Regions from separate parts of the Mesorhizobium sp. M7D.F.Ca.US.004.01.2.1 genome, predicted to be linked through region 2. Evidence: riboswitches for the same ligand, from Rfam matches in the RefSeq annotation. Region 2 holds a riboswitch; the other holds the start of a gene.
The links. A riboswitch is a leader RNA that binds a small molecule or an ion and turns the genes downstream of it on or off. The one in region 2 is predicted to bind cobalamin.

Region 1 (4,540 bases), on a different contig from region 2:
TGCTTTCGAGATCGATGTCGGGCTGCATCGCGGCGGCTTTGCCGATCCCGAGGCCTTGTCGAGGGCGTTGAATGCGCTCCTGGCCCACAAACGCCTGCGTTGCGAAGGCGTCATGGCCTACGAGGCGCACGCGCCGCTCATTCCGGCTCTGTTCGGCGGGCCGGCGAAAGCCTTGGCAAAGGCGTCGGCGCGGGCCGCGGCGTTCGTTGCTTGTCTCGGCCCCAACCAGCGCCGCATCCTGAACATCGGCGGCAGCAAGACCGCGCTGCTTCATCATGGCGGCGCGGCCAATGAAGTGTCGATGGGCTCGGCCTTCGTGCTGCCCAGCGACTTCGATACATCAGGTCTCGACGGCTTCCAGCCGGCGGCCTTCATCGCCACGCCAATGCTGAAAGTGGTCGAGCCGATGCTGCCCGGCCCGCCGGTCGTCACTCGCCTGCTGCAGGCGCTCGGCCGGTTTCCAGCCAAGGGCTGCTATCTCTATGGCGGCAAGTGGATGGCCGAGCCGGTGTTCCCCAAAGGCATGATGACGAACGGCCTGCTTGGCCTGTCCTCGAACCAGCAATTCATGGGCCTGCCGGCCGATGCTACCGCAAGGCCAGGCGACTACGCCTTCCTGCGCCCGACGCAGAGCGAGGCCGTGCTGCAGCAGTTTGGATCGATCGCGGTGTTTTCCGGCGGCAGGATAGTCGATCGCTGGCCGGCGCTGCCAATGGCATGATCGCCTACGCCTTGACCGGCACCCAGATCTCCAACCCGCCATTGCCGCTGTGGGCATCGAATTCGGGACCATAGCGCCCGAATTCCGGTGCATCTGCGATGTCATGACCGGAGGCGGGTAGCCAGCTGTTCCAGATCGTGTTGATCGTGCGGCGGATTGTCGAGATGTGCTCCCGATGCGAGAACACCGCGTATTTCTGCGCCGGCACCCTCACCCGGTAGAACTCCTTCGGCAAGTCCGCAAAATCGGACACTTCGACGCCGACCACATAGTCGAAATTGCCCGCGTCGTCGCCGTTGAGGCAGACGCCGTAGAAAACGCCGGCGATCTCGCCGGGGATGTTGCCGATATAGGGACTGAAGCGCTGCCACTGCATCGGAATGCCGGCGCTGCTCTCGCAACTGTAGCGTTCGCCAAAGCCACCGATAAGGAAGGGCCGGCTGGTCTCGAAGCGCGGCGGTTCGAGTGTGCTGAGCAGGGAATGGTCCATCAGGATTGGCTCCACAAGGTCGAGGGTCTTAGTCGTGCCTTGCGCGCGCACCAGTTCCGGCGTGGTGCCGAACTGGTCGCGGAAGGCACGGGTGAACGCCTCATGCGAGTTGTAGCCGGCATCGAGCGCAACGCTGAGGATGTCGGGCGCCCCGCCGGCCAGCTTGCGTGCCGCTTCGGTCAGCCGGCGCGAGCGCATGTAGCCCATCACCGAGCGGCCGGTGGCAGCGCCGAAAGCCCGCGTCACATGAAAACGCGACACGCCGCTGCTTTGGGCGACATCGTCGAGCGAGATCGCTTCCGGCAGATGGCTCTCGACGAACCACAGCGCTTTCTCGGTCGGGTTCATTTTTCTTCTCGCATTGGCCAGATCATGATGCCGTTCCCTGGCGCGGCCAGTTTGATCGAAATTGCGCATCCGGCGCAATCCGCGCCAATCCCGTCGCAGTTCGCGCACCGATATGGCCCAGCACGTCAAGCGCTTCGCTTGACAGCGCCAGGCGACACTTTATAGAACGTTATATTATTACACACCGCGAGCGTGCAATGTCTGCCTCCCTCACGTGGCCCATCACTCCATCCGAGAAATCCGTTGCGATGCGATCGGCGCAAAACTACGCTGAGGCGGTGATGGTCCCCGAGTCGAAAGGCGAGGGGTGAAAAGGGAACGCGGTGAGATCCCCAGGGATCGAGGCCGTGGCTGCCCCCGCAACTGTAAGCGGCGAGCAAAATCCATGAATGCCACTGGCCGGCAAGGCTGGGAAGGCTGGATGGCGCAACGACCCGCGAGCCAGGAGACCTGCCATCAGCATGAGTTGACCGGACGGGGTGTGCCGGGAGGAAACGCGAATCTCGGTCTTGTCGGCCGGCTCGCCAGCTTCCTTCCGTCGCCAGTTTTGGAAAGTGACGGAAAGTTGGACGGCTCCATCGATCCCATCCATCGCATCATCGTGTGCACGCTTTGCTGTGACCTTGTGACCGGGGTCAGGTCCGGGGAAGACCTTTGCACCGATTTGCGCTCCCGGCTTTCGGCCCAGCATGAGCCGGCCGTTGCGCGCGGCTTCGCGGTCGAAGGCGTGGCCTGCATGGCGGGCTGCTCGCGGCCGCTGACCGTCGCGTTTCAGGCACACGGTAAAGCTGCCTATCTCTTCGGCTCCATCGACGCGCGCGCCGATGTCGGCGACCTCGTGCGATTCGCCAGACTCTACGCGTCGCTCGCCGATGGCTGGTGCAGTTCCGGTCAGCGTCCGGCGGGATTGGCCGGCAAGACGCTGGCCCGCATTCCCGGTTCGGGCAATCCGGCGGGCGGCAGCCGATGACCGCAGCGCTCCTCGAAGCCCATGACCTCTGCGCCATGGCGAATGGGCGGGATCTGGTTCAGGCGGTCAGCCTGTCGGTGGCCGCTGGCGACCGCCTTGCCATCATCGGTCCCAATGGCGCCGGCAAGACGACGCTGGTGCGCATGCTGTCGGGCATGCTGCGGCCGAGTTCCGGCGAGGTGAAGCTCACTGGGCGCCGGCTGGACAGGATTTCGGCCGCCGAGCGGGCACTGCATATGGCCGTTGTCGGCCAGACCGACCAGCCCGATCCGCGGCTGGCGGTGATCGACTATGTCGAGCTTGGCCGGGTCCCGCACGCCGGGCTGAGACGCAGGAGCGAGGAACGCGATATTGTCGTCGATGCGCTGCGCCGGGCCGGCCTGCTGCCGCTGCTTGGCCGCACCATCGGCTCGCTGTCGGGCGGCGAGCGCCAGCGTGCCCAACTGGCCCGCGCCATCGCCCAGCAGCCAAAGATCCTGTTCCTTGATGAGCCGACCAACCATCTCGATCCGCGCGCCCGCGGCGAACTGCTCGAACTCGTGGCCGGCCTTAGCATGACCGTGATCGCGGTGCTGCACGATCTGGCGCTGGTCGCGCCGTTCGCCACCAAGGTGGTGGTGATGAACCACGCGCGTCTGCAAGCGCTCGCCGCGCCGCGCGAAGCGCTGACCCAAAAACTGATCCGCGAGATTTTCGGCATCGATGTTCTGCGTCTGCGCCATCCGACCGAAGACCGCGAACTGACGGTGTTCGAAGTGCCAAACCGTGCCGCGCCGCCGTCCTGATTGAAGCCATTCGGTATTCGACCCATCCCATCCACAAAGGAGCAACACCCCGTGAAACGCCTTGCCTTTTCGCTTGCCTTCTCGCTTCTGGCCTCGACAGCCCTGGCCTTCCCCGTGACCGTCGACAGCTGCGGCAAACCGCTGACCTTCGATGCCGCACCGAAGCGCGCCGTGATCCATGATCTCAACATGGCCGAGATGGCTTTCGCGCTGAAACTGCAGCCGTCGATCGTCGGCCTGACCGGCATCACCGGATGGTACAAGGTCGGTCCCGAGTTCAAGGCCGAGCAGGGCTCGATCCCGGAACTGGCGCCGAAATACCCGACACTCGAAAACCTCGTCGCCGTCGAGCCCGATTTCTTCTTCGCCGGCTGGTACTACGGCATGAAGCCGGGCGGCGAAGTGACACCCGATACGCTTGCCCCGCACGGCATCAAGACGCTGGTGCTGACGGAAAGCTGCGTTCATCTCGACAAGAACCGCCCGGCCGCCTCGATGGACCTGCTCTATGGCGACGTCGAAAAGCTGGGCAAGATCTTTGGCAAGGAGGCCGAGGCTGAAAAGCTCGTTTCGGGCTGGAAGACGCAGCTCGCCGATATCACCGCCAAGGTCGGCGACCGCAAAGGGACCCGGGTGTTCCTCTATGATTCCGGCGAGGACAAGCCGTTTACCGCAGGCAAGTTCGCCATCCCCAGCGCAATGATATCAGCCGCCGGCGGCGACAACATCATGGCCGACATGGACACCAGCTGGGGCAACACGGACTGGGAAACGGTGGCGTCGCGCAATCCGCAATTCCTCATCCTGCTCGATTACCAGGACGGTGGCGGCTACAGGAAGCTGCTCGATTTCCTGAAGGCGCATCCGGCCATGAAAGAGACGGACGCGGTCAAGAACGAGCGCTTCGTCGCCCTGCGCTATGCCGAACTGACGCCGGGACCCGCCAACATCGAAGCGATCGACAAGATCGCCAAGGCGATGCATCCGGAAGCCTTTTGAGCTTGCGGCACAGGGCATTTGCACTGGCCATGATGGTGGGAGCGGCGGCGATCGCCGCTCTCGCTCTGCTGTCGATCGCCTATGGCTCGACGCTGATCCCATTGACCGACGTCGTTGCCGCGCTTGGCCGTGCAATCGGCTTCAGTGGGCACGACGTCTCCGGGCCGGTCGGCAAGATCATTGTCGATCTGCGGCTGCCGCGCACCATCCTGGCTATCTGCGTCGGC
Region 2 (4,540 bases):
GCGAGGCGCACAGACCCGTCTCATCTTCCGCTTTGCCCCAAGCGGCTTCGACCGCAGCGATTGCTGCAGTCGGCAACTCTGTCGAGAAGGCAATGTAGCTATCCAAGGTCAATCCAGTATCGCTGGCTTCCAGCAAATCCAGCAACCCACGCGGCGTCTCTGGAATCCCTTCAACGCCATAGCCCTGTTCCCTCAGGTCGTGCAGCATGGCCAGCACGCTGGACGGCACGTCGAGGCCGACCGCATAGCCGGTGCGGCCAGGAGCGCTCGGATAATCCGGAATCAGGATGGCCAGCTTGCGCTCGGCGCGGGGCGTCTCCTGCAGACGGATGAAGGCCGCGACACGGTCCGCGACCTGCGCCACGCGATCCGGCTCCGGCCGGTTGGCGAAGGCGCGGTGGCCAAGCGCTGGATCGGTCTCACTCTCGCCCTTGAAGGAAATGGCGCCGGCGAGGATGCGGCCGTCGAGCTCGGGCAGCACGACATGCATGGCGAGGTCGGCGGGCGCCAGGCCGCGCTGGTTGTTCTCCCAGATGTCGCGGCGGGTTGTGGCGACGATGACCTGGAAGACGGGCACGCCGGCGCGGTCGAACAAGGTTTCGACGCCGGGTTCGGCGCCGGACGCGAAAGCGGTCGCGGTGATGATGGCGGCGGGTTTCAGCGCGGCGAGTGCGGTTTCCACGAACGCCAGCGATGCCGGGTCCTTGAGGCTGGAGACGAAGATGGGGACCGGGGCGATGCCGCGCTGGCTGAGCGCTTCAAAGAGGGCGTCGATGGGCGCGACATCGGCGGCCAGCAGCATCGAGCGGTAGAACAGGATCGGCACGACCTTTCCCTCCCCCTCGAGGGGAGGGTGGCACGCAGGGCCGGGTGGGGTCGGTACGACCGGGCGCGGTGTTTCTTTAGCTCGGCGTGCTCCGGAGAGGACCCCACCCCCGGCCTGCGGCCGGACCCTTCCCTCGAGGGGGAGGGGGACGACGCCGCGGCCGGGTTCGTAGTAGCCAACTTTTGGGACCGCGACCGGCTCGACAGTTTCTGCCTGCGCCCCCGCCAGCCGCGCCAACCGATGCACCAGCGCGCTCATATTCGCCGGGCCGCCCTCGCGGAAATAGTCGAGCAGGCCGTCCAACTCCTCGCGCGGCAGCGTCGAGGCTTCAATCAGCCTTAGGTCTTCGTCGCGGCATTCGCCGGGCAGCAGCGCCAGTTTTATGCCGCGCTCGCGGGCGGTCGAGGCAAGCTGATCGCACCCGTAGCGCCACCAGTCGTAGCCGCCGAGGATGCGCACGAGGATGATTTTGGCGTGACGGGCGACGCTGTCGACCCAGAGGTCGACGGACATGGGGTGGCGCAGGTCACGAAGCGCCGCCAGCCGCATCGAGGGTAGGCGGTGAGCATCGGCCTTCCAGGCCGCCGCCAGTCCGGCAAGATCGCTGTCGGTGAAGGACAGGGCCACGACATCCGCCGGCGTCTGCCGCAGATCGACCGGCTCGGCGAGGTCGTCGAGCGAGGCGGATGTTGTGGTTAGGATGTGCATCGCAACCCGTGTCCGAAATCAGCCGGCAAGTATACGCTCGATCGCCGGGCGATTCAGCCCCTTCAGGCCGATGACGACGAGGCGCGAACGGCGGTCGTCCGTGGCGGTCCAGGCGCGGTCATAGTAGTGGTTGACGCGCGGCCCGACCGCCTGCAGCAAGAGCCGCATCGGCTTGCCGCCGACCTCGACGAATCCCTTCACGCGCAGCACGTTCTCTTCCTCGGCGACGGTGGCGACGCGTTTTGCCAGTTCGTCCGGATTGGCGATCGAGGCAATGTCGACGATGAAGGTGTCGAAGTCGTCATGCTCATGGTTGAAGGCGCCGTCATGATGGGACTTGCGGTTCTCGATGTCGTCCTCGACGGCCAGACCGAGCCCGAGCAGCACGGAGGGATCGACCTTGCCATGCGACGTCGGCACGATCTTCACCGCGCGGGCGGAGTGTTCGTTGATGATGGCGTTGGCGCGGGCGGTGCCGGCGGCGTCCATCAGGTCGCTTTTCGACAGGATGATCAGGTCGGCGCAGGCGATCTGGTCCTCGAACACCTCTTCGACCGGATCGTCGTGATCGAGCGTTTCGTCCTCAGCGCGCTGCGCCTGCAGGGCGTCCATGTCGTTGGCGACGCGGCCTTCGGCCAATGCCGGCCCGTCGACCACGGCAATGACGCCATCGACGGTGACCCGGCTTTTCACGCTCGGCCACTGGAAAGCCTGGACCAGCGGCTTGGGCAGCGCCAGGCCCGAGGTCTCGATCAGGATGTGGTCGACCCTCGGCGTCAGCGCGAGGATCTGGTCGAGCGCCGGGACGAAATCGTCGGCCACGGTGCAGCAGATGCAGCCATTGGCCAGTTCGACGATGTTTTCCTCCGGGCATGTGTCGATGCCGCAGCCCTTCAGTATCTCGCCATCGATGCCGATGTCGCCGAATTCGTTGACGATGATGGCAATACGCTTGCCGCCGGCGTTTTCCAGGAGATGGCGGACCAGCGTCGTCTTGCCGGCGCCGAGGAAGCCGGTGACGACGGTGCAGGGAACACGGGAGAGGTTCGCAGACGAATCTGGAGCGGTCATGGTCAGTCCTTCAGCAGGTCGAGGGGAGGGATGCGGGCAACGAGGCCACGCTTCAGGCTATCGGGACGGCCGCGCCACGGAATCAGGCCGTCCTTCGAGGTGGCGAAGAGTTTGGCTCCGGTGACGAGGTCGGCGCCGCTGGTCGCGGTCAGGTCGCCGAAGACGTAGCTCCAGCAACCGTCGCGCAGGATGGCGGCACTCAGGCGCCGCTTGCAATTGCCAAGGCATTCGACGCTGCGGATGCGGATGTTGTCGCCAGATGCGGCGCGGCGAGTGTCGTCCGCCAGCGATTCGCCGGCGCGGGGATGAGCGTCGGAGCCGGTTTCATCGCGGCAGGAGGCGCAGACGATGACGGTAACGCCGGCCAAGGCATCATCATGGCCGGACGAAACATCCGCTGTGCCAGCCGAAAAACTGCTGTCGTGGTCCAAAAATCGGGCTCCTTGCCCGGAAACCCGCCGGGCGATCGGATTCTACAGTCGCAGACGGCAGGTCTCCTGGCTCGCGGGTCATCGCCTTGGGTAGCCGCCTTCCCGGGAATTCCCAGTGGCTTTCGGCCTTGGCTCTTCGCTTACAGTTGCGGGGACAGCCGCGGATTTGGGATTTTGCCCCGCACCGCATTCCCTCTTAGCCCCTGCCGTTGCGGGCAAGGGACCATCTGGAACCGGATTTAGGCTTTTGCGGGCGGCGGTGTCAACGCGAGCTTACGACACGGCGATGTCGGCCAGCGCCGGGCCCAAATCGCCGGCGGGCGTCACTTCGATGCGCTCGAGACCCAGCCAACCCTGCATCTGCTTCAATTCCTCGAAGAGCTGAGCAGCGGTTTCAGGCGGCGCGCCGGGCTCGGCATAGGCTGCATGGACCCGCAGCACGCTTGCTGGGCGATCGGCCTTGAGATCGACACGCGCCACGATCCTGTCGCCGAGCAGGAACGGCAGGACATAATAGCCGTATTGCCGCTTGTCGGCCGGCGTGTAGATCTCGATGCGGTAGTGGAAGTCGAACAGCCGCTCCGTGCGCGAACGCTCGAAGACGACGGGATCGAACGGCGCCAGCAGGGCGCGGGCCTCGATCTTTCGGGGCAGACGGGCGTCTTTCTGAAGATAGGCTGGCTTGTCCCAACCTTCGACACGCACCGGCAGCAGCTCGCCTGTTTCGACCAGTTCCTCCAGCCGGCCCTTCATGTCGGCCGGCGACAGGCGGAAGTAGTCGCGCAGGTCGCCTGACGTCGCTATGCCATGGGCGCGGGCGGAAATGCGCAGCAATTCGCGGTGCGCATCCTTGGCCGCCGGCACCGGTAGGTCGAGGATCGCCTGCGGCAGCACGCGTTCGGGCAGATCATAGAACCGCTCGAAACCGCGGCGGTGCGCCGTGGTGATGCGGCCGGCCCAGAACAGCCATTCGAAGGCATGCTTGGCATGGCTCCAGCCCCACCAGCCGCCCGAGCCTTTCTGGCCTTCGAGCGCGGAAGCGGCAATCGGGCCGCGATCGGCGACCTGGCGGTAGATCTCTTCGATATAGGCGGCGTGCTCGCGGCCCCATTTGGCAAGCCCCAGATACATTTCATCGCCGCGCTCGGCGCGCTGCATGCGCCAGCGCATCAGCGGATATGTCTCGACCGGCAGGAAGGAGGCCTCGTGCGCCCAGTATTCGAACACCGTGCGCTTGCGCGTCACGGCCGCGTTGTCGAGCAGCGAGAGCGGGTAGGGGCCAAGGCGTGAATAGAGCGGCATATAATGAGCGCGCACCACCGCGCTGACGGAATCGATCTGCAACAGGCCGGTGCGGGAGAGCGTGCGGGCAAGATGCCGGCGGTCGGGGGTACCGGCCGGACGGGGATCGAGGAACCCCTGGGCGGCAAGCGCGATGCGCCGGGCCATGGGGAGCGAGATCTTTTCCTTCATGCAGGCATCACTTTGAAGTGTTTTGGCCGAG

Region 1: it holds a riboswitch for cobalamin, as region 2 does, so the genes downstream of both, EN993_RS11780 (DUF1636 family protein) here and EN993_RS20875 (DUF1636 family protein) in region 2, are expected to answer to the same signal.

The regions. Positions count from the first base shown of each region.
Region 1 covers NZ_RZRQ01000061.1:3,746-8,285, forward strand. The annotation lists gene EN993_RS11770 (alanine racemase) at 1-721, shown strand, start outside; gene EN993_RS11775 (AraC family transcriptional regulator) at 726-1,559, opposite strand; cobalamin riboswitch at 1,825-2,032, shown strand; gene EN993_RS11780 (DUF1636 family protein) at 2,125-2,529, shown strand; gene EN993_RS11785 (ABC transporter ATP-binding protein) at 2,526-3,314, shown strand; gene EN993_RS11790 (ABC transporter substrate-binding protein) at 3,366-4,313, shown strand; gene EN993_RS11795 (iron ABC transporter permease) at 4,343-4,540, shown strand, end outside.
Region 2 covers NZ_RZRQ01000161.1:2,554-7,093, forward strand. The annotation lists gene cobN (cobaltochelatase subunit CobN) at 1-1,534, opposite strand, end outside; gene cobW (cobalamin biosynthesis protein CobW) at 1,553-2,605, opposite strand; gene EN993_RS20875 (DUF1636 family protein) at 2,608-3,036, opposite strand; cobalamin riboswitch at 3,075-3,279, opposite strand; gene EN993_RS20880 (winged helix-turn-helix domain-containing protein) at 3,310-4,509, opposite strand.